DNA from 3 places in the Flavonifractor hominis genome. Region 2 is predicted to be linked to each of the others. Evidence: predicted binding sites of a transcription regulator. Region 2 holds the regulator's gene; each other region holds the start of a gene.

Region 1 (7,625 bases), on a different contig from region 2:
AGCGCCGCCGAGGTGCACCGGCAGTACAGCGAGGGGGTGGCCGCCTTCCGGGGGCAGATCGCCGACGCCGCGCTGCGGGAACGCTTCACCCGGGAGGCCGATGTGTTTTTCCGGGCCTGCGCCCTGGGGGTGTGGCAGCGGGACGGGGCCAGCCTGACCCCGCGGCACGTGGAATATTATAACGCCATCTACACCCGGGGCAACCCGGCCCCCTCCATCCTGTTCTGGGAGCTGTCCACCGCCGTAAGCGGCTACCCGGGCTTCCGGGCCCCCGACTTTTTCCCCCGCATGCGGGCCTGCGACAAGGTGGCGGGGAGCCATCTGGCCCGGCGGTTCACCGATCTGACGGTGCTGATGCTGCTGCTCTTCGCGGCGGTGGACGACGTGGTGAGCGAGGCCGAGGCCGGCTTTGTCAACGCCTGCGCCGACGCGCTGGGGACCCTGTGCGACCGGGACGGCCTGGCGGAGGAGAAGCCGCCGCTGGACGTGGGGCAGTTCGTCACCCGCCGGCCCGCCCCCGACCCCGCCCCGGCCGAGACGCCCGCCCCGCCCGCCGGCGAGGCACAGGAGGAGGCCCCCGCCCCCAGCCTGGAGGAGCTGATGGCCGAGCTGGACGGGCTGTGCGGGCTGGAGCAGGTGAAGGCCGACGTCAAGAGCCTCATCAACCTGGTGAAGGTGCGCAGGCTGCGGCAGGAGCACGGCCTGCCGGTGCCCCCCATGAGCCTGCACCTGGTCTTTCTGGGCAATCCGGGCACGGGCAAGACCACGGTGGCCCGGCTGCTGGCCGGGATCTACCGGGCCATCGGCGTGCTCTCCAAGGGGCAGCTGGTGGAGGTGGACCGGTCCGGCCTGGTGGCCGGCTTTGTGGGGCAGACCGCCCTCAAGACCGGGGAGGTGCTCCAGAAGGCGCTGGGCGGGGTGCTCTTCATCGACGAGGCCTACGCCCTGGCCAACCCCGACGCCCCCAACGACTTCGGCCGGGAGGCCATCGAGACCCTGCTCAAGGGCATGGAGGACCACCGGGACGACCTGATCGTCATCGTGGCCGGATACACCGAGCTGATGGAGCGCTTCCTCCACGCCAACCCGGGGCTGGAGAGCCGGTTCAACAAGTACTTCCACTTTGACGACTACAACGGCGCCCAGCTCATGGAGATCTTCCAGGCCATGTGCCGCAAAAACGGCTACACCCTGGACCCGGCCGGGGAGGCGTGCGCCCGGGCCCAGTTCCAGGCCCTCTACGACCAGCGGGACGAGAACTTCGGCAACGCCCGGGACGTGCGCAACCGGTTCGAGCGGGCGGTGGCCCGGCAGGCCGACCGGCTGGCCGCCCTGGAGGCCCCCGGCAAGGAGGAGCTGATGGCCCTCACCGAGGCGGACCTGAAGGAAGAGGCGTGACTGGAGAACAAAAAACAGCGCATGGCGTTTGCCATGCGCTGTTTTCTTTGTGGAAAAAGCCGCGGTCAGCCGCACTTGGAGTAGCCGCAGTCACGGCAGGTGACGCAGCCGCCCTCGTGCTCCAGCTTGGCGCCGCACTCGGGGCAGAACTTGGCCAGCTTGGCCTCGGCGGGGGTCATGCCCGGCATGGGGCAGGCCTTGGGCGCCGGGGCGATGGGGGCGGGAGCGGGCTCGTGGTTCTGCTGGGAGACCTTGAGCACCTTCTCCAGGGCCTTGGCGATGGCGTCGGGGCAGGAGGTGACGGGCACGCCCTGCTGGCGCAGGCAGGAGGGGCAGCGGATGCCCTTGAGCTGCTGGATGATCTCCTTGGGGTCCATGCCCGAGCGGATGCCCACGCTCACCAGGCGGGCGGTGGCCTCGCTCTGGCTGGGGCAGCCGCCGGCCCGGCCGGTGTTGGTGAACACCTCGCAGATGCCGTTCTCATCGTAGTTGACGGTGATGTAGAGGTTGCCGCAGCCGATGCGCACCTTCTCGGTAAAGCCCGTGGTCACCGCCGGACGGGGGCGGGGCTGGATGTGGCCGTAGGCCTCGTGGGGGGGCTGGCACTCCTCGCACACCCGGCCGGAGGACGCCTTGCCGTCGTTGACCTTGCCGATGTTGAGCACCTGCTCGCTGCGGCTGCCGTCCCGGTAGATGGTGGTGCCCTTGCACCCCAGGGTGTAGGCCAGGCGGTAGACCTCGGCCACCTCCTCCTTGGTGGCGGAGTTGGGGAAGTTCACCGTCTTGCTCACGGCGTTGTCGGTGTACTCCTGGAAGGCGGCCTGCATCCGCACGTGCCAGATGGGGGAGACGTCGTGGGCGCAGACGAACACCCGCTTGATGTCCTCGGGGATGCCGTCCACGTGGGCCAGGGAGCCCTGCTCCACGATCTGCTGCATCAGCGCCTCGGAGTACACCCCGGCCTCCACCAGCTTGTCCTTGAGGATCTGGTTGGTCTCGATGAGGTGGGTGTTGTCCATCACGTTGCGGATGTAGGCGTAGGCGAACACCGGCTCCACCCCGGAGGACACCCCGGCGATGATGGACAGGGTGCCGGTGGGGGCGATGGTGGTGACGGTGGCGTTGCGGATGGGCTTTCCGTCCTTGTAGATGCTCTCTTCAAACAGGGGGAAGGCGCCCCGCACCTCGGCCAGGCGCTCGCTCTCCTGGTGGCCGATGGTGTTCACCGTGTCCATGACCTCCCGGGCCAGGGCCACGCCCTCCTCGCTGTTGTAGGGCACGCCCATGTAGAGCAGCATGTCCGCAAAGCCCATGACTCCCAGGCCGATCTTCCGGGTGGAGCGGGTCATCTGGTCGATCTCGGGCAGGGGATACTGGTTGACCTCGATGACGTTGTCCAAAAAGTGCACGGCGGTGCGGATGGTCTTTTCCAGCTTGGCCCGGTCCAGCACCCAGCCGGCCACCGTCTTCATCAGGTGGTTGACCAGGTTGATGGAGCCCAGGTTGCAGCTCTCATAGGGCAGCAGGGGCTGCTCGCCGCAGGGGTTGGTGGACTCGATCTCCCCCTGGCTGGGCACCGCGTTGTCCCGGTTGAGCCGGTCCAGGAAGATGATGCCCGGCTCGCCGGTCTGCCAGGCGGAGGTGACGATGGCGTCAAAGACCTCCCGGGCGTTCTTCTGGCCCGTCACCCGGCCGGTGGCCGGGTCCACCAGGTCGTACATGGCGTTGTTCCCCACCGCCTCCATAAAGGTCTCGGTGATGCCCACCGAGATGTTGAAGTTGGTGATCTCGGTGGTGTCGTTCTTGCAGGTGATGAACTCCATGATGTCCGGGTGGTCCACCCGCAGAATGCCCATGTTGGCCCCCCGGCGGGTGCCGCCCTGCTTCACCGCCTCGGTGGCGGCGTTGAACACCTTCATAAAGGAGATGGGGCCGCTGGCCACCCCGCCGGTGGAGTTCACCGTGGAGCCCTTGGGCCGCAGCCGGGAGAAGGAAAAGCCGGTGCCGCCGCCGCTCTTGTGGATGAGGGCGGCGTTCTTGATGGCGTCAAAAATGTCCTCCATGGAGTCGGCCACCGGCAGCACGAAGCAGGCCGACAGCTGCCCCAGAGGACGGCCGGCGTTCATCAGCGTGGGGGAGTTGGGCAGAAAGTCCAGGTTGGTCATCATCTCATAGAACCGGCGGGCGGTGGCCACCACGTCCGCCTTGGGGTCAAAGCGGCGGTCGGCCTCGGCCACGGCGTTGGCCACGCGGCGGAACAGCCCGTCCACCGTCTCCGTGGGCTGGCCCTGCTCGTCCCGGGCCAGATAACGCCGCTCCAGCACGGCCTTTGCGTTTTCCGAAATGGGCATATAAAATCTCTCCTCCGAGTCAATTTCAGCACAAGATATTGTACCCGCGCGGAGAGGGCTTGTCAACATTTCGTTTCTTGTGGAAATGAGAAAAAATTGGTATAATGAGTGCAAACTCTTTGGGAGGCGGCGGAATGGGACGCAGACTGACATTGGAAGAGGTGCAGGCACGGCAGAGCTTTTCCCGCATGGGCTGGGCCCTGGCGGCCCAGATGGGGAGCATGCTGGCCACCCAGGTGGTCCTGACGCTGGCGGCCATGCTGCTCTGCCCCGAGGTGACGGGGCAGCCCGTGTTTTTGTGGGCAGTGACCGCCCTGTCGGCCTACGGGGTGGGCTTCCCCGTGTTTTGCCTGGTGCTGCGGGGCACGCCCGCCCCGGCCCGGCCGGCCCCCCGGCCCATGGGGCCCCTGGAGCTGCTGAAGATGCTGGCCGGGGCGCTGTGCGCCCTGTACCTGACCAATTTCCTCACCCTGCAGATCATCCAGGCCCTGGGCTACCTGCTGGGGACCACGCCGGTCAACCCGGTGGAGCAGACCACCGAGTACCCCCTGGTCCTCAACCTGGTGCTGGGCTGCCTCATCGCGCCGGTGTGTGAGGAGCTCATGTTCCGCCGGATGCTGCTGGAGCGGCTGCGCCCCTGGGGGGAGGGCTTCGCCGTGGTGGCCAGCGCCCTGTGCTTCGGGCTGTTCCACGGCAACCTGAGCCAGTTCTTCTATTCCACGGCGGTGGGCATCGTGCTGGGGATCGCGGCGGTGCGCAGCGGCAGTCTGTGGCAGTGCATGCTGCTCCACGCCGCCCTCAACGCCGTCTCGGTGGGCCTGGTGCCCCTGATGGAGATGCTGGGGTCCACGGGAGAGCTGGTGGTGGCCGGGGTGGTCATGTTCTCCATCCTGGTGGGCGGGTTCTGCCTGCGCTCGCTGTACCGGCACCTCCAGTTCCAGCCCGCCCGGCCCGACCTGCCCGCCGAAGGGCGGTGGGGCCTGTTCCTGGGCAGCCCGGGAATGATCGGCTTCTGCCTGCTGTGGGGGATGCTCAGCGCCACCTACCTCATTCAGGGATAGGCGTTGGAGTAGACCTGCCCCGCCTCCAGGGGCAGGGAGCGGGCGGCGAAGAGCTCGTCCACCGTGCAGAAGAGATAGCCCTGGGCGTGGAGCTGATCCACGATCTCCAGGGCGGCGTCCACCGACTCGGGATAGATGTCGTGCATCAGGATGATGCTCCCGTCCCGGCAGGCTGACACCACCGCCTGCACCACCCGGTCGGCGTCCCGGTCCTTCCAGTCCTCCGGGTCCACCGACCACAGGATGATGGGGCACCCCGCCCACTGCTTCACGCTCTCGTCCAGCAGGCCGTAGGGCGGGCGCAGCAGAAAGTCGTTGTGGCCCAGCGTCTGCTTGAGCAGCGCCCGGGTGGTGTCCACCTGGGCGCTGAAGTCTGCATGGTTGAGCTCGGTGAGCTCCACGTGGTCGAAGGTGTGGATGCCGATCTGGTGCCCCTCCCGGTCCATGCGCTGCACCACGTCCTGCTGGTATTCCACCTGGGAGCCGATGAGGAAAAAGGTGGCGTGCACCCCCCGCTGGGCCAGCCCGTCCAGCAGGCGGGTGGTGGTGGCGCGGCGGGGGCCGTCGTCAAAGGTCAGGGCCACCAGCTTGGGCTCCTCCGGCAGCTCCACCACCGCGTCCACCGTCCGGGCCGGGCCGCACCCGGCCAGCGCAACAAAAAACAGCAGCGCGGGCCAGAGGGCCGCGCGCCGCCGGAAAATCTGCTTCATCCCATCCGCCGCCTTTCTCCACGCCGTTTGTGCTAGTATGTGCGGCGCCGGGAGGGATTTACGCTGTAAAAATTGTCATTGCGCCCGGGGGTCCGGGTCGCTCGAAACCGAGAGCAGGTAGTCGTAGTAGGGCAGCAGGAAGTCGTACCCCTCCAGCAGCAGCTCCACCAGCTCATGGCTGCGGAGCACCGGCTCGTGGGGGGCGTCGTGGGAGAGAGCCAGGTTCTTTTTGTTGTACCAGGGGGCCAGCAGGGGCGAGGGGGCCGGCTTGGGGCGCTTGTAGTCCTCCCCCTCCAGGGCAAAGCGGTCCTGGGCGGCAAAGCGCCGGGCCAGACGCTCCATGGGGGCCGGGTCCCGGTCCATGCGGGCACGGAACTTGGCCATGGTCACCGCCGGCGCCTGCCAGAAGCCCATGCCGCAGGACCAGCCCTCCGGGGCCAGCTCGAACCAGAACACCGGCTCGGCACAGCCCTCCTCATGGGGGCGCACCAGGCTCAGCCACAGATGGTCCTTGTAGGGCCCCCGGCCGAAGAGCCGCCGGGCGTCCCGGTAGATGCGGGAGACCTTGCAGACCAGCGGCCGGTCGGGGTGGCGGTCGGTGAAGCCGGCGTACACCTCGTCGGCCAGGGCCTTCATGGGCTGCTGGAAGTGGAGCTGGTACTCCTGCTTGTGGGCCTCAAACCAGGTCCGGTCGTTGTTGAAGCGGATGCCCCACATGAAATCCACGGTGGCATCGGAAAAACCTTGAAACATGGACATGCTCCTTTGTCTGACACAGCAGGGCCCCCCGCCCGGAGCGGGGGGCCCTGTTTGCTGCGGTTATGGGGTAGGGGAGGCGGCGGTCTCCACCGGCTCCATGCCTGGGCCGGAGGAGGTGGCCGGTGTGGCCTCCGGCGTGGCCGTGGCTGCCGGCGTCGGCGTAGCCTCCGGCGTGGCTGTGGCTGCCGGGGTCGGCGTAGCTGCCGGGGTGGGGGTTGCCGCCGGGGTAGCGGTGGCCTCCGGAGTCGTGGTGGCCGAAGGCGTGGGGGTCGCCGCCGGGGTCGGCGTAGCCGCCGGTGTGGGCGTGGCCGTGGGCGTCAGGGTCTGCAGGCCGGTGGCCGGGTCGATGCCCCACAGGGCCGCGTCGGCCGGGTTGTAGAAGTAGACCGCGTCCCGGGCCGAGAAGGTGTCCACATGGATGACGGTGTCGCTGATGACGTTGCCGTTGGCGTCCCGCAGGCGCTGGTGGACCTCCACCTTCTTGCCGGTATAGGCCGTCCGCTCCGGGTCCTTCTGGGGCTTGGAGCCCTGGGGGACCGAGCTGTTGGGCTCATAGAGGGTCTTGGGCTGGATGGTGCTCAGCACCACCGAATAGGGGTCGCCGTAGATGCCGGTGGTGTTGGTGCCGTAGATGGTCACGTTGCAGTAGCGCACGCCGCTGCTGGTCTTGGTGAGGGACGCCTCGATCTTGATGGGGTAATCGGTGTTGTTCTTGAACTTGAAGTCCAGCGAGTCGCTGTACACCGTGGCGTCCAGTCCGGGATAGGGCAGGTAGCCCACGTCGTACTTGTGCTTGGTGCGCTCCACCGTCTCCAGGTTGGCCTTCAGGGTGGTGTAGTAGATGGTGGAGGAGAGCTGGCACACGCCGCCGGCCCAGGTGTCGCTGGTCTTGCCGCTGACGTAGGCGCCCGCCTTCTCATATCCGCCGGCCTGGGAATAGGGGCCGCACAGCTCGTTGTAGGAAAAGACCTCCCCGGGCAGCAGGATGGTGCCGTTCACCCGCTGGCAGGCCAGATCCACGTTGTGCCAGCGGGAGGAACCGCCCGCCGTCCGGGTGGAGGACTTGCCCAGCACGTCCTTGAAGAGGTTGGCCTCCAGATCCGCGGTGGTGATCTTGGGCTCCTCCAGGGTGACGGGCACCTCCACATCAGTGCCCTCCTCCGCCGCGTCCACCAGATCCTTGGCCTGCTCGGCCGAGAACGTCACGCCGGTGACCGAGGCGACGATCTGCTTGGTCTCCTTATCTAAGTAGGCGTCGGCGGGCTCGGTGCAGATCGCGTCGTGGATGGCGTCAAAGTCCGGGTCGGCCGGAGGGGCGGTGGTGACCTGGGCCTCGATGGGCTCCA
Region 2 (7,625 bases):
CTGGACGACGCTGCGGAGCGGGGTGTACTGAAGGAGAACACCATTACCTACCGGGATCTTTTAGATACCAAGCTTATGGGAGCGCTTACCCCCCGGCCTGCCCAGGTGATTGAGAAGTTTCAGGCTCTATACCGGGAGTCTCCTCAAAAGGCTACCGACTGGTACTACAAATTCAGCCAGGATACCAACTACATCCGCCGAGATCGTATTGCGAAGGATGTGCAGTGGAAGGTAGAGACCGAGTATGGTGAGTTGGACATCACGATCAATCTCTCCAAGCCGGAGAAGGATCCCAAGGCCATCGCGGCAGCCCGTAATTTGCCCGCCGCTGCCTATCCGCGGTGCCAGCTGTGTGCAGAAAATGAGGGTTACGCCGGCCGGGTGAATCATCCTGCCAGACAAAATCACCGCATCGTCCCCATTACCATCAACGGCTCGCCCTGGTTTCTGCAATACTCCCCCTATGTGTACTACAATGAGCATTGTATCTGCCTAAACAAGGTACACACCCCTATGAAGATCGACAGGGCCTGTTTCGGCAAGCTGCTGGACTTTGTGGGGCAGTTCCCGCACTACTTTGTGGGCTCCAATGCCGATTTGCCCATTGTGGGCGGCTCTATCCTGGCCCATGACCACTTCCAGGGCGGCCGGTATACGTTCGCCATGGAGAGAGCACCGGTGGAAACCGAATTTGACTTTCCGGGTTATAAGGATGTGCGCGCAGGCATCGTCAAGTGGCCCATGTCTGTGGTGCGCCTGACCTGCGCCGACCCTGCACGGCTGGTGGAGCTAGCCAACCGTATCCTGTTGTCCTGGCGGAGCTATACCGATGAGAGTGCTATGATTCTAGCCGAGACCGACGGGGAGCCCCACAATACCATTACTCCCATTGCCCGGCGGCGGGGGAGTGACTACGAACTGGACCTGGTGCTGCGCAACAACCTGACTACCCCGGAACATCCTCTGGGATTGTATCATCCCCACGCCGAGCTCCACCACATCAAGAAGGAAAACATCGGACTCATCGAGGTCATGGGTTTGGCGGTGCTCCCCGCCCGCCTGAAAACGGAGCTGGCTACTGTAGCGGAGAAGCTGGTGAAGGGCGAGGACTTGCGGACAGACCCGCTGACAGAGTCGCATGCCAGCTGGGCAGAGGGATTTAAGGATAAGTATACCATTACCAGGGACAATGCCCTGGACCTTGTATACAAGGAGACTGGCCTGGTCTTTGCCAAAGTGTTGGAGCATGCAGGTGTGTATGCCCGCACGACCGAGGGCAAAGAGGCTTTCCTCCGCTTCTTGAGGCAGGTGTAAACTGTGGCGGAACTGATATGGCAACCTTTCGGACTGACTGCCGACCGGCGGGAAGTGGAGCTCTGGACCCTTCGGGCCGGCCGGTATGCCGCCCAGGTGCTGACCTATGGTGGTATTCTCCGTTCTTTTACCGTCCCTGCCGGTGAGGGAGAGCGGGACATCGTACTGGGGTGCGAAACTCTGGCGGAGTACGAGGCGCAGGACAAGTACCTGGGCGCCTTGGTGGGACGGGTGGCCAACCGGATCGGCGGAGCCTCCTTTGACTTGAATGGAACGACCTACCCTCTGGCAGCCAACAACGGCCCAAATTGTCTCCATGGAGGGATCCGCGGCTTCAATCAAGCGGTGTGGCAGGCCCGGGAGGAGAATGGAGCTTTAGTGCTCAGTTACGTTAGTCCAGACGGGGAGGAGGGCTTTCCGGGCAGGTTGCAGGTGCGTGTAACCTATACCCTCACGGCCGACGGAGTGCTCACTTTGGACTATCAGGCCGAGAGCGACGCCGATACCCTCTGCAATCTGACGAATCACAGCTATTTTAATCTGCTGGGCCATGCCTGTGGCTCTCTAAAAGGCCAGCAGATTCAAATCTGGGCCGATGCTATTACGGAAACCGATGAAAACAGTACGCCTACCGGAATATTGCTGCTGGTAGAGAATACGCCTTTTGACCTGCGTCAACCAATGGAGTTTATCCAGGGCTTAGCCATGGAACACCCCCAGCTAACACTGGGGAATGGGTACGACCACAACTTTATCCTGAGTTGTCAGCCTCGTTCGCCCATGCACCTGGCTGCCCGGGTCACCGGCGGTGGGCTGTGTCTGGAGTGTTATACGACCCAGCCGGGGCTTCAACTCTATACTGCTAACTATCTGGATGGTACACCGGGAAAAGAAGGTGCCTCCTATGGACCAAGGTCGGCCTTTTGCCTGGAAACCCAGGCTTGGCCGGATGCGGTGCACCATCCACAGTTTCCAAATGTGGTCCTTCGGGCGGGAGAGAGCTACCATCAGCGGACCGCCTATCGGGTGACATCTTTTTGAATTCGGTTGACAGACGGAGTATCCATAGCGATGCTTCGTCTGTTCTATAATTGTAGGTATAGTACTTCTTATAGATGGCGCGAATCGTATAGAATATGAAAAACGACATGGATAGATAAAATAAAAAGTCCGGACGATATGATCCAATGGAATCATATCGTCCGGACAACCATTTTGGTCCGAGTGACTGGATTCGAACCAGCGGCCTCTTGAACCCCATTCAAGCGCGATACCAAACTTCGCCACACCCGGAAATTACATTGTAACATTAACACTATACCATGGATGGCCATAAAATACAAGGGTAAATTTTGATATTTTTTAAAATTAACCGGAAGACTTAAAATTGAAGAGAATGGGAAAATATATGTTGACAAATATAGCTGTGACCGCTATAATAATCAAGCAGTCTTTTGAAGCTGCATTTGCGGATGTGCTGGAACTGGTAGACTGGCTAGCTTGAGGTGCTAGTGGCCCATGGCCGTACGGGTTCGAGTCCCGTCATCCGCACCATATGCGCGAGTGGTGGAATTGGCAGACTCGCTAGATTCAGGTTCTAGTGTGCATTACGCACGTGCGGGTTCAAGTCCCGCCTCGCGCACCATAAAGAAGGACACGCTATATAGCGTGTCCTTCTTCATTAGAATTTTGCTGGGAATACCTAAGGGAAAAAATAAAAAATTTTGATTTTTCCTCTTGCATTTTGCGGAAAACCGTGCTATTATAATTTAGCTGCTGATGCAGAAGAGAATATGCGGCTGTAGCTCAGTTGGATAGAGTGTTTGGCTACGAACCAAAAGGTCGGGGGTTCGAATCCCTTCAGCCGTACCAGTCGGAGTAAGCGTTTTCGCTTGCTCCGGCTTTTTTTATACCAATTGGTTTGTACTGTGCATAGGGATAAAAATTCCGCATACGGAGGGAGCCGTATGCGGAATGAACGTTTATTTTTCTTGGAGCAATTTATTCAGCTCGGCCATAAACGTGCTGATATCCTTAAATTGACGATAGACCGAGGCAAAGCGGACATAAGCAACTTCATCCACGCTTTTGAGACGGTCCATGACCAGTTCGCCGATTTTGGCAGATGGAATTTCACGATCCATTGCATTTTGAAGTGTTTGTTCAATTTCGTTGGAGATTTCCTCTAGAACATGGAAGGGAACAGGGCGCTTTTCGCAGGCGCGGATCATTCCGTTGAGTAATTTACTTTTGTCAAACGTTTGACGGCTGCCATCTTTTTTTATGACGACCAAAGGCAGGCTCTCCATTGTCTCATAGGTGGTAAAGCGCTTGTGACACTCCAGGCATTCCCGACGTCGGCGAATACTGGCTCCCTCATCTGAGGGACGGGAATCAACCACCTTGCTTTCGGGATGGGCACAATAAGGGCATTTCATAGTCTCTGGCCTCCCAGACTCTAAATTTAGCTTATTATATCATAAAGAAGAACGGGGTGGTATCTTTATTTTAAATGTTTTTGTATGAGACGGAAAAATTCGGACAGAATAGAGACAGAGCGAAAGCGAGGTGAGCGCAATGCAGAACGAGAGCGAAAGCCGTAATAAGCTCCACAATCCCGGCAGCCAGGATAAGGTCGGCGGCCAGAATCCTCAGAACAAGAAGAAGGAGCAGGCTCAGAATAAGGCGAAGAACACCAATCAGTTCTAAGTGCGTATCCAGACACAGGGCCGGGAAAATCCCCGGCCCTAAATTTTTTGAAAAATTTTTGATTTTACTGTTGACATTTTGGATTGGTCTGGTATAATAACACCTGCGCTCAACGAGTGCGAGTTCAATATAGCGGGTTTGTGTAAGGGTAGCACAGCAGACTCTGACTCTGTATGTGAGGGTTCGAATCCTTCACCCGCTGCCAAATGAGACACCGGGACTTCCGTTATTGGAAGTCCCGGTGTCTTTTTGCGTTTTAAGATGTATGCAGGAAAGCATATGCTGTAAGTATTTGCTTTGCAGGATGTTTTTTGCAACGTACAGAAGTGGTATTGTAGGCAAAATAGAGCGGTCAATATGAGTAAAATAAATTACATAATTTTCTAAATGAAGCTTAAAATTGGCTAATATGACGAAAAAACGGTAAAAAGTATGTGAACTGTGCGGTTGAATGTTCTAATATACTAGCGTATAATGTTATAAGAACTTGGGAGAAACTGCACCTCTCAAGGAAAAAAGAAAAGGAAAAGTGAGGAGGCTGATACGGTATGAGGCAAAAATGGAAGAAGATTCTATCCCTTGTTATGGCGTTGAGTCTGATCCTGAGCTTAATGGTACCGGTCTACGCGGCGGAAACGCCGACGGAGACAGCAGAACCGACGACATCTACAGTGCAGTATACAGATGTCGCCGGACACTGGGCAGAAGATGCCATTCTGGAATGGAGTGAGTATGGCATCATTGCTGGTGACGGAACGGGGAAATTTAACCCAGATGCAAACATTACCCGTGCGGAACTGGCAAAGATTCTGGCCGAGACCCTGAAGTTGGAGGTAACGGCAGAGAACCAGTTCAATGATCTTCCGTCGGACGCATGGTACACCCCGTACATTCTGAAATGTGTGGCGGCCGGTATCATGAACGGACGGGGGAACGGCCTGGTTAGTCCCAGTGACCCGGTAACCCGCCAGGAGACCTGTAAGATGGTCGCTGTGGCGCTGGGGCTGGAACTGGCTACGGGACGCACGGACTTCAAGGATGATGCCAGCATTGCTGACTGGGCGATGCCTTATGTATCTGCTATGCGGTCGGCTGGTTATATCCAGGGAGTAGGCGGCGGCCTGTTTGCGCCTGAGACGTCTCTGACCCGTGCTTCTGCGGTCACCATGCTGGATAATGCTGTAGTGGCCTATATCACACAGGACAATACCACGATAACCGGTGTGCAGGACGGTATCGTGATTGTTGCGGCGAACGGTGTAACACTGAAGGATGCCACGGTGAATGGCAATCTGATCATCTGTGGTGACAATGTAACAGTAGAGAAGACTACCGTCAACGGCAACGTTCTGGTCAATGGGGACCAGGCTGTACTGAAGAACTCTACTGTGAAGGGCAATTTGAACGTAGCCAACAGTGTGAAAAAAGTGACTCTGAACAGCACCAGCGTAACTGGTAAGACCACGGGCAATACCTCTGCAGTCGTTACTACGCCTTCCGGTGGTTCCAGTTCCGGTGGTTCGGATGACGGCGATTCCTCTGACAGTCAGGTACCCGAGACCGGACACACCAATGCGTATGACCCGGCCAATCCGTATGTAGGCGTGAATGTGGGCCTGTTCCACAACGTGCCCATTACGGTGGACGAGGACACCACGGGCGTAGCCAGCTACTATCTGCCCGAGGGGATGGATCCCTGGGCGCCTGCGGTAATCGTTCTTACGCCTGACAACACTACGGCCCGCGCGTTCTCCGGCAGCGAGACCGGCAAGGCGTGGCAGGCAGTGGCGGACGAGAACAAGATCGCGGTTGCCTTCCTGGAGCCCCAGGACGGCAAGACATGGAACCTGGATCTGAGCGAGGACGGCCGTGACGACGCGGCGGTGCTCAATCAGCTGTATCTGACCATGCGTCAGAAGGGACTGAGCCTGAAGGGCGCGTTCTCGATGGACAAGTCCCACACGGCCCTGGTGGGCTATGAAGAGGGCGGCGCAGCAGCTCTGGTGTTCGGTGGCCGCTGGGCCAGCGATTTCAGCTCCATCTGCGCAGTAGACGCAACGGCGGCTTCCGCCGAGGCGCTGAAGACCATCGGCGAAGAGTACGTGATGCCGTTCCCGGGCGACACGACCCAGGGCATCGAGGAAGAGGCCATTGCGGCCAAGACGGTAGATACCCCTGTGTGGTTTGTGAACTCCGATGCGGAGGGCGCCAACAAGGCGGCTCTGGACTTCTATGTGACGGCGGCCAACGCCACGAAGGGCACAGCCAACAGCTATGCGGAGAGCGTGTACAACACCGGACGTGAGGGTTCGGATGTAGAGATCTGGGTGAGCAAGAACACGCAGACTCCCGCGACGATCTGGGAGCAGTTCTCCGGGACCTTCAAGCGCTTTATGGCCATGCAGCTGCCCGGCCGCGTGACCAAGGCGCAGGACTTTACCGAGAAGGGCTTCAGTATCCATGAAGAGACCATCAACGGCGAGGTGCGCCGCTGGATGACCTATGTACCCAGCAGCTACGACGGCACCAGCGAGGTGCCTCTGGTACTGGTGATGCACGGCTATACCGCGTCCATGTACGCCATCGCGGAGGAGTCCCGGTGGTATGACGTGGCCGAGGAGAACGGCTTTATCGTGGTCTTCGCCCAGGGCCTGGTGCGTCCGGCGGATGCCATGGGCAACATCCCCACTGCCATGTGGCTGGCCGGTGCGTTCGGCTCTATGGCGGGTGAGGATACGGATCCTGAGGCGGATCTGAAGTTCCTGGATACCCTGCTGGACAAGATGGAGAGCGACTATAAGATCGACACCAGCCGCGTCTACGCTACGGGCCACTCCAACGGCAGCCTGATGACGTGGGCCATGGGTTCCAAGTTTGCCGACCGGTTCGCGGCCATCGCGCCTGTGGGCTATATGTCCGAGCCGATGGACGGCCTGGAGGAAGGGACCATCCTGCCCACCTGGTCGTTCCTGGGCGAGTATGACTCGGCCGGAGATCCCACTCTGGTGGAGGGCGGCGCGACGGTGAAGTCGCTGCAGGCCTGGAACAAGCAGAACGGGACCAACGAAGACAAGGTAAGCACGAGCAAGCAGTATGACGGCGGCTTTGTGACCCGCACCTTCAGCAATGAGGACGGCGTGCCGCTGGTGAAGTTCACGGAAGTGAAGGATACGCCTCACGTGTATCTGCAGGAGGAGAGCGTGACCATCTGGAACGAGTTCTTCTCCAAGTACAGCCGCGGTGAGGACGGCACGGTCTATTATCAGGCCAGCGCCGAGAGCGAGCCGGAGGCGGTAAAGGCTTCCGAGTACAAGGCCTCCACCGGATGGTTTGCGCCCGCTGAGAAGGTGGAGTATACCTATGATCCTGAGAATCCCTATGATGCGGTGATCACCGGCAAGTGCGACGGCGTGATGATCACGGCGGGCGACGACATGGCTTCCGCTACGGTGTACATCCCCGAGGGCGCGCAGCCCTACTGCCCGGTGGTCCTGGTACTGACTCCGGACGGCATGACCGCCGCGGAGTTTGCCGAGACCGAGACCGGCAAGGCCTGGATGGCTGCGGCGGACGCCCAGGAGGCCGGCGTGGCCTATGACCAG
Region 3 (7,625 bases), on a different contig from region 2:
GCGGCCGAGGCCACCCACAACGGCACCATCGGCCTCATCGGCACCCAGGCCTCCATCCGCAGCGGGGCCTATGAGCGCTGCATCCAGACCCAGAGACCGGGAACCGTGGTGCTGGCCCAGCCGTGCCCCCTCTTTGTGCCGTTGGTGGAGAACGGACGCTTCCACCGGGGAGACGTGGTCATCGAGACGGTGGCCGCGGAATACCTCCAGCCTCTGAAGCAGGCGGGGGTGGATACCCTGGTGCTGGGGTGTACCCACTATCCGCTGCTGGAGGAGGTCATCTCCGACTACATGGGGCCGGAGGTGACCCTGATCAACGCCGGTGCGGCGGGCGCCCGGGCGGTGGCCGACCGCCTGCGGGAGACCGATGCGCTGGCCAGCCGGAAGGAGGGGGGCTCCTGCCGCTGCTTTGTCAGCGACCGGCAGGAGGATTTTGCCCGCATCGCCTCCACCTTCCTGGGCTGGGATGTGAGCGGAGCGGTGGGACAGATCGATATCAGCCGCTATTGAGGGAAAACCCCTTTACATCCGCGCCGCCATTGGGTATAATAGTTTGCAATTTGCTGTTTGAGGTACAAAAGCATGGAGAACAATGTGATCATATCCATTCAGGGCCGGCAGTCCTTTGAGGATACCGAAGACGAGACCATTGAGCTGGTCACCGAGGGGCGGCTGGAGTCGGAGGGCGACGGAGCCTTCACCCTGAGCTACCAGGAGAGCGAACTCACCGGACTGGAGGGGACCCTCACCACCTTCCAGATCGAGCGGGGACGCATCACGCTGCTGCGGATGGGCAGCGTCAACTCCGAGATGGTATTTGAGGAAGGGCGCCGCCACCTGTCCATGTACAACACCCCCTATGGGGCGCTGTCGGTTGGGGTCAATACCAAGAAGATGCGCTCTGAGCTCAGTCCGGCGGGAGGCAACATTGAGATTGACTACGCCATTGAGATCGACCACGCAGTGGCGGGACAGAACCTGTTCCGCATCGATGTACGGGAAAAACGGCCTGTGCTGCGGCAGTAAGGCCGTATGGAATGAGAGAAACAAAGAAAAGGTGGTTTTTTACATGTCCAATCTGATTCAGGCGGCCCGGAAGCAGGTCGCCGCGCTGACCCAGACGGCCTATGAGAAGGCCGCGGCCGAGGGCCTCCTGCCCGCCGGGGCGGAGGTGAAGGCCACCATTGAGATCCCCAAGGATCCCACCCACGGAGACTACGCGTCCTCCTTTGCCATGGCGGGGGCCAAGGCCCTGCACAAGGCCCCCCGGCAGATCGCCGAGATCATCGTGGCGCACCTGGACCTGACCGGCACCTTCTTTGACAAGGTGGAGATCGCCGGACCGGGCTTTCTGAACTTCACCCTGGGCAGCAAGTGGTACGGCCAGGTCCTCGCCGACATCGAGGCCGAGGGCGCCCGGTACGGCGCTGTGGACGAGGGCAAGGGCGAGAAGGTCATGGTGGAGTTCGTCTCCGCCAATCCCACCGGCCCCATGCACATCGGCAACGCCCGGGGCGGCGTTCTGGGCGACGCGCTGGCCGCCGTGCTGGAGCGGGCGGGCTACGACGTGTGGCGGGAGTTCTACGTCAACGACGCGGGCAACCAGATCCACAAGTTCGCCATGAGCATCGACGCCCGCTATATGCAGATCGTGCTGGGGGAGGAGAATTACACCTTCCCCGAGGACGGCTACCACGGGGACGACATCAAGGAGCTGGCCCAGGCCTTCTACGACCAGCACGGCCCCGCCTGGAAGGATAAGCCGGAGGAGGAGCGCCAGGCGGCCATGGCTCAGTACGGCCTGTCGGTGAACATCCCCAAGATGAAGGAAGATTTGCGCCGCTACCAGATCGAGTACAACGAGTGGTTCCTGGAATCCACCCTCCACAACAGCGGCTATGTGGCCGAGACGGTGGGCCTGCTGGCCGAAAAGGGCTGGACCTATGAGAAGGACGGCGCTCTGTGGCTCAACACCACGGCCCTGCTCAAGCAGAAGTACCTGGCCGAGGGCAAGAGCCAGGAGCAGGTGGACAAGCTGGACCTGAAGGACGACGTGTTGCGCCGGGCCAACGGATTCTACACCTACTTCGCCGCCGACATCGCCTACCACCGCAACAAGCTGGCCGAGCGGGGCTTCTCCAAGGCCATCAATATCTGGGGCGCCGACCACCACGGCCACGTGGCCCGGCTCCAGGCCGCACTGGACGGCCTGGGTCTGGACGGCTCCCACCGGCTCATCGTGGTGCTCATGCAGCTGGTCAACCTGCTCCAGGACGGCCAGCCCGTGCGTATGTCCAAGCGCTCCGGCAAGGCCATCGCCCTGCGGGACCTGCTGGACGAGGTGAGCGTGGACGCCGCCCGGTTCTTCTTCAACTCCCGCGCCTCCACCAGCGCGCTGGACTTCGACCTGGACCTGGCTGTGCGGGAGGATTCCGAGAACCCGGTGTACTACGTGCAGTACGCCCATGCCCGCATCTGCTCCCTGGTGGCCCGGCTGGGGGAGGAGGGACATGCCGTCCCCGCCGCGGCTGCGGTGGATCCGGCCCGCTTCACCACCGTGGAGGAGAAGAGCCTGATCAAGACCCTCTCCCAGCTGCCCGAGACCATCCGCCTGGCGGCCCGGGACTACGACCCCTCCGGCGTGAACCGCTATCTGATCACTCTGGCCGGAGAGTTCCACCGCTTCTACAACTCCTGCCACATCAAGGGCGAGGAGGATGCGGTGCTGGATGCCCGGCTCAAGCTGTCCGACACGGTGCGCTCGGTCATCGCCAATTGTCTGGACCTCATCGGTGTTACCGCTCCGGAAAAGATGTAAGGATACAAACCCGCGCCCATTCGGGCGCGGGTTTCTTACATTTGTATAAAAGAAATAAAAACTTTTTCTTAATAGTGTGTTAATTGGTATGTAACACTCTTGTAATCTTTTTAAAACGTGGTATCATATCCCATACGTGTGAGCAGAGGAAGGTATCACCCCTGCTGCGCGGCTCCTTTGGGTCTGTCAATGGAGGATTACAGGAATGAGTTTGCTGCATTTTGTGAGAGAACTGAACCGGGTTGTGGTGCTGTTTTTCACACTGCTGTATTTATATCAAGGAATATATGCGGTGGTGGGACTGATTTTCCGCCGCTGGAAGGACCATCATACACCCGAACGCATGCACCGTTTTGCCGCCGTGGTTTCCGCCCGAAATGAGGAGGGGGTCATCGGCGAACTGCTGGAGAGTCTGAAACAACAGAACTATCCGGCGGAGCTTTTGGATCTGTACGTAGTGGCCGACAACTGCACCGACGACACCGCCGGAGCGGCCCGCCGGGCGGGCGCCTTTGTATATGAGCGGTTTAATCAGAGCCGGAAGGGCAAGGGCTACGCCCTGGACTATCTCTTCCGCCAGTTGAAGGCGGAAGGGCGGGATCAGTACGACGCCTATCTCATCTTCGACGCGGACAATCTGGTGGATCCCAACTTCGTCGCCGAGATGAACCGCACCTTTGACAAGGGCTACGACGCGGTGACCTGCTACCGCAACTCCAAGAATTTTGGGGACAACTGGATTTCAGCGGGCTACTCCATCTGGTTTTTGCGGGAGGCCCGGTTCCTCAATTTCCCCCGCGCTCTCCTGGGCACCAACTGCCATGTGTCGGGTACCGGCTTTTTGGTATCGGCCCAGCTGATCGAGGAGAACGGCGGCTGGCCCTTCCATCTGCTCACGGAGGACATCCAGTTTTCGGTGGACTGCGCCATCCGGGGCAAACGCATCGGCTACTGTGACAAGGCGGTGGTCTATGATGAGCAGCCCACCACGTTCCAGCAATCCTGGGATCAGCGGCTGCGGTGGTCCAAGGGCTTTTACCAGGTGGACCGGGAGTATACCGCGCCCCTTCTGCGCGGGTGTTTCCGCCCCGGACGGCTGGGGACCTCCTGCTACGATATGTTCGTTACCGTAGCCCCCGGTATGCTGCTGACCCTGCTGATGATCCTGTTTAACGGGATCCTGCTGGCAGCCTGCCTGACCGAGCCGGCGTTCTGGGCGGTGCGGATCATCCGTGAAACCACAGGCTTTATGCTTTCCAGCATTGTGAGCTTCTACCTGGGGCTGCTGGCCTACGGAGTGTTGACCGTACTGTCGGAGTGGAAGCACATCCGGGCTACGCCGTGGAAAAAACTGGGGTATGTCGTTACCTTCCCCGTATTTATGTTTACCTACATCCCTATCTCCATCGCCGCACTGGTGCAGAAGGTGGAGTGGAAACCCATCTACCATAGCGCCGCAAAAAAGTTCAAAGAGATCGCACCCTAAAATGGGAGGGAGCCGGGCAGGCAGCCGGCTCCCTCTTGCATTTGTCAGGGAGTTTGTGATATACTATCCCACAATCATGTTGAGCAACAAGGAGGAGCACAGCACATTATGGACACCATCCCCCCTTTATCAAAGCCGCTGCTGATGGACGGCGCCACCGGGACCGAGCTGTTCCGGCTGGGCATGCCCCAGGGCGTCTGCACCGAACAGTGGGTGTTGGAGCACCCTCAGATGCTGCTGGAGCTCCAGCAGGCCTATGTGGAGGCGGGCAGCCGGGTGCTGCTGGCGCCGACCTTTGGTGCCAATCGGGCCGGGCTGGAGCGGTATGGTCTGAGCAGTCGGGTGGAGGAGTATAACCGCCGTCTGGTGGAACTCAGCCGCCAGGCGTCCGGCGGCCGGGCGCTGGTGGCGGGGGATCTGGCCCCATTGGGGCGGGCCATCGTTCCCTTTGGGGAGAGCCGGTTTGAGGACCTGGTGGACATCTACACCGAGCAGGCCGCGGCGCTGGAACAGGCCGGGGTGGACCTGTTCGTGGTGGAGACCATGGTGAGCATGGCGGAGGCCCGGGCGGCGGTGCTGGCCTGCAAAAGCGTGTCGGACAAGCCGGTGTGGGTGAGCTTTACCTGTGACGACGAGGGGCGCACCCCTACCGGTACCGATGTGCTGGCGGCCATGATCGTCATGCAGGGCATGGGTGCGGCCGCCTTTGGACTCAACTGCACCGATCCTGTGGTGACGGCCCAGCAGCTGGAGCGGCTCACGCCCTATGCCGGCCTGCCGCTGATCGCCAAGCCCTCGGCGGGGCTGCCCGGGGCGTGCTGTACGCCGGAGGAGCTGGCCGCGCTGGTGCCCGCCTATGCCAGGGCCGGGGCGCGGATCTTCGGCGGCTGCTGCGGTACGGGAGCGGCACATGTGTCCGCCCTGAACCGGGCGGTGGGGCAGGTGGATTTTACCGCTTTCCAGCCGCCGGAGCGGGATCCAGACGTGATTCCCTGTGCCAGCGAAAAGGAGGCCCGCTTTATTACCCCCGACGTGGATGTGGGGGAGACCATTGAGTGCTCTCCCGATCTGATGGAGGATATCCTGGCCGCCGAGGAGGAGGCGCCCCAGGGCGCGCTGAAGATCGCCATCCTGGAGCAGGATGACCTGGATATCTTTGCCGAGAATCAGTATGTGGTCAAGGACGCGCTGTGCCTCTGGTCCGATGTGCCCGAACTGCTGGAGGGCGCCCTGCGCATCTATCAGGGCCGGGCTTTCTGGGATGGAACGGAGGATCTGGACCAGGAATTTCTGGAGCGGATGGCCCGCACCTATGGACTGGTGCTGCTCTGAGGAGCGTCAAGTCCCGGGGGGCAGTTTTTTCAAAATCAGCGAAACCGCCAAAAAGCACGCCCCGTTTTTGGGGCGCGCTTTTTGGTTTGCGCCTTGACGAGTGTATCAAGATACGGTATTATAGAAAACGTCGAACGAGATTAGACACAAGATATAGTGCTGCTTTGCGCGGCGATATGTGGCCCGGTGCAGGGCTTTTTTTATGAGCAGGAAAGGAACGGATGCTGCCATGACACTGACCAAAATCAAGAAACGGGACGGCCGTCTGTCCGATTTTAATGAGGATAAGATCGTACGGGCCATTACCAAGGCGTTTGACGCCACCTATAAGCCGGGACAGGCCGATGTGGCCCGGCGCCTGGCCGATGAGGTGCTCTCCATTCTGGAAGTGGAGGGGGAGCGGCAGCCCGATGTGGAACACATCCAGGACCTGGTGGAGCGGGTGCTGATGGACAACGGTTATGTGCAGACCGCCAAGGCCTACATCCTCTACCGGGAGGAGCGCAGCCGTGCCCGGGAGATGAACACCCGGCTGATGAAGACCTATGAGGACATTACCTTTTCCGCCGCCAAGGAGTCCGATCTGAAGCGGGAGAACGCCAACATCGACGGGGATACCGCCATGGGCTCCATGCTGAAATTCGGCTCCGAGGGCGCCAAGCAGTTTTACGATATGTTTGTCCTCAACCCCGACCACGCCCGGGCCCACCGGGAGGGGGATATCCATATCCACGACCTGGACTTTCTGACCCTCACCACCACCTGCTGCCAGATCGACATCAAAAAGCTCTTTGAGGGGGGCTTCTCCACCGGCCACGGCACTCTGCGGGAGCCCAACGACATCTCCTCCTATGCCGCGCTGTGCTGCATCGCCATCCAGTCCAACCAGAACGACCAGCACGGCGGCCAGAGCGTGGTCAACTTCGACTACGGCATGGCCGACGGCGTGCGCAAGACCTTTGTGCGCCTCTACCGGCAGAACCTGGCCCGGGCCCTCATGCTGCTGGAGGACCGGGAGGACCCGGAGAGCGAGCTGAAGGGGATCATGGCCGGCATCAAGGAGCGGACCGGACTGGTCCCCACCCTGGAGGACTGGGACGACTACGCCGCCGCCGAACGGGAGGCCATGGCGCCCGCTTTCGGTACGCAGGAGGAGATCGCCAAGGCCCAGCGCTTTGCCCACCAGCGGGCGGTGAAGGAGACCGACCGGGCCACCTATCAGGCCATGGAGGCCCTCATCCACAACCTGAACACCATGCACTCCCGGGCCGGGGCCCAGACCCCCTTCTCCTCCATCAACTACGGCATGGATACCTCCCCCGAGGGACGGCTGGTGATGAAAAACGTGATGCTGGCCACCGAGGCCGGCCTGGGCGGCGGGGAGACCCCCATTTTCCCCATCCAGATCTTCCGCGTCAAGGAGGGGGTCAACTACAACCCCGGCGAGCCCAACTACGACCTGTTCCAGCTGGCCATCCGGTGCTCGGCCAAGCGGCTGTTCCCCAACTTCAGCTTCATCGACGCCCCCTTCAACCTGCAATACTATAAGCCCGGCCATCCCGAGACCGAGATCGCCTACATGGGCTGCCGCACCCGGGTCATCGGCAACGTATACGACCCCAGCCGGGAGATCTGCAACGGCCGGGGCAACCTGAGCTTTACCACCATCAACCTGCCCCGGCTGGCCATCAAGGCCCGGGGAGATCTGGACGCCTTCTTCGAGGGGCTGGACCGGATGATGGACCTGTGCGTGGACCAGCTGCTGGAGCGCTTTGAGATCCAGTGCCGCAAGCACGTGTACAACTACCCCTTCCTGATGGGCCAGGGGGTGTGGCTGGACAGCGACAAGCTCAGCTGGGACGACGAGGTGCGGGAGGTGCTCAAGCACGGCACCCTGTCCGTGGGCTTCATCGGCCTGGCCGAGACCCTGAAGGCCCTCATCGGCGCCCACCACGGCGAGAGCGAGAAGGCCCGGGTGCTGGGCCTGGA

What was found. Region 2 encodes NrdR, which represses ribonucleotide reductase genes. Its sites were predicted from a motif close to CACNANATNTNGTG; they were not measured.
Region 1: a site for NrdR is predicted at 3,779-3,792, ahead of WMO45_RS12245 (vitamin B12-dependent ribonucleotide reductase). Genes of this name have one in related genera too.
Region 3: a site for NrdR is predicted at 5,782-5,795, ahead of WMO45_RS09320 (anaerobic ribonucleoside triphosphate reductase). Genes of this name have one in related genera too.

Annotation. Positions count from the first base shown of each region.
Region 1 is NZ_JBBMFT010000011.1:14,664-22,288, forward strand. Features, by position in the region: gene WMO45_RS12240 (AAA family ATPase) at 1-1,398, shown strand, start outside; gene WMO45_RS12245 (vitamin B12-dependent ribonucleotide reductase) at 1,464-3,749, opposite strand; gene WMO45_RS12250 (CPBP family intramembrane glutamic endopeptidase) at 3,884-4,810, shown strand; gene WMO45_RS12255 (polysaccharide deacetylase family protein) at 4,801-5,520, opposite strand; gene WMO45_RS12260 (DUF2461 domain-containing protein) at 5,596-6,273, opposite strand; gene WMO45_RS12265 (VanW family protein) at 6,340-7,625, opposite strand, start outside.
Region 2 is NZ_JBBMFT010000001.1:19,715-27,339, forward strand. Features, by position in the region: gene galT (UDP-glucose--hexose-1-phosphate uridylyltransferase) at 1-1,314, shown strand, start outside; gene WMO45_RS00095 (aldose epimerase family protein) at 1,318-2,355, shown strand; tRNA gene WMO45_RS00100 (tRNA-Pro) at 2,531-2,607, opposite strand; tRNA gene WMO45_RS00105 (tRNA-Leu) at 2,783-2,868, shown strand; tRNA gene WMO45_RS00110 (tRNA-Leu) at 2,872-2,959, shown strand; tRNA gene WMO45_RS00115 (tRNA-Arg) at 3,110-3,186, shown strand; gene nrdR (transcriptional regulator NrdR) at 3,297-3,752, opposite strand; gene WMO45_RS00125 (hypothetical protein) at 3,892-4,023, shown strand; tRNA gene WMO45_RS00130 (tRNA-Gln) at 4,155-4,228, shown strand; gene WMO45_RS00135 (S-layer homology domain-containing protein) at 4,572-7,625, shown strand, end outside.
Region 3 is NZ_JBBMFT010000005.1:18,579-26,203, forward strand. Features, by position in the region: gene murI (glutamate racemase) at 1-510, shown strand, start outside; gene WMO45_RS09300 (YwiB family protein) at 583-1,026, shown strand; gene argS (arginine--tRNA ligase) at 1,070-2,818, shown strand; gene WMO45_RS09310 (glycosyltransferase family 2 protein) at 3,024-4,304, shown strand; gene WMO45_RS09315 (homocysteine S-methyltransferase family protein) at 4,413-5,636, shown strand; gene WMO45_RS09320 (anaerobic ribonucleoside triphosphate reductase) at 5,866-7,625, shown strand, end outside.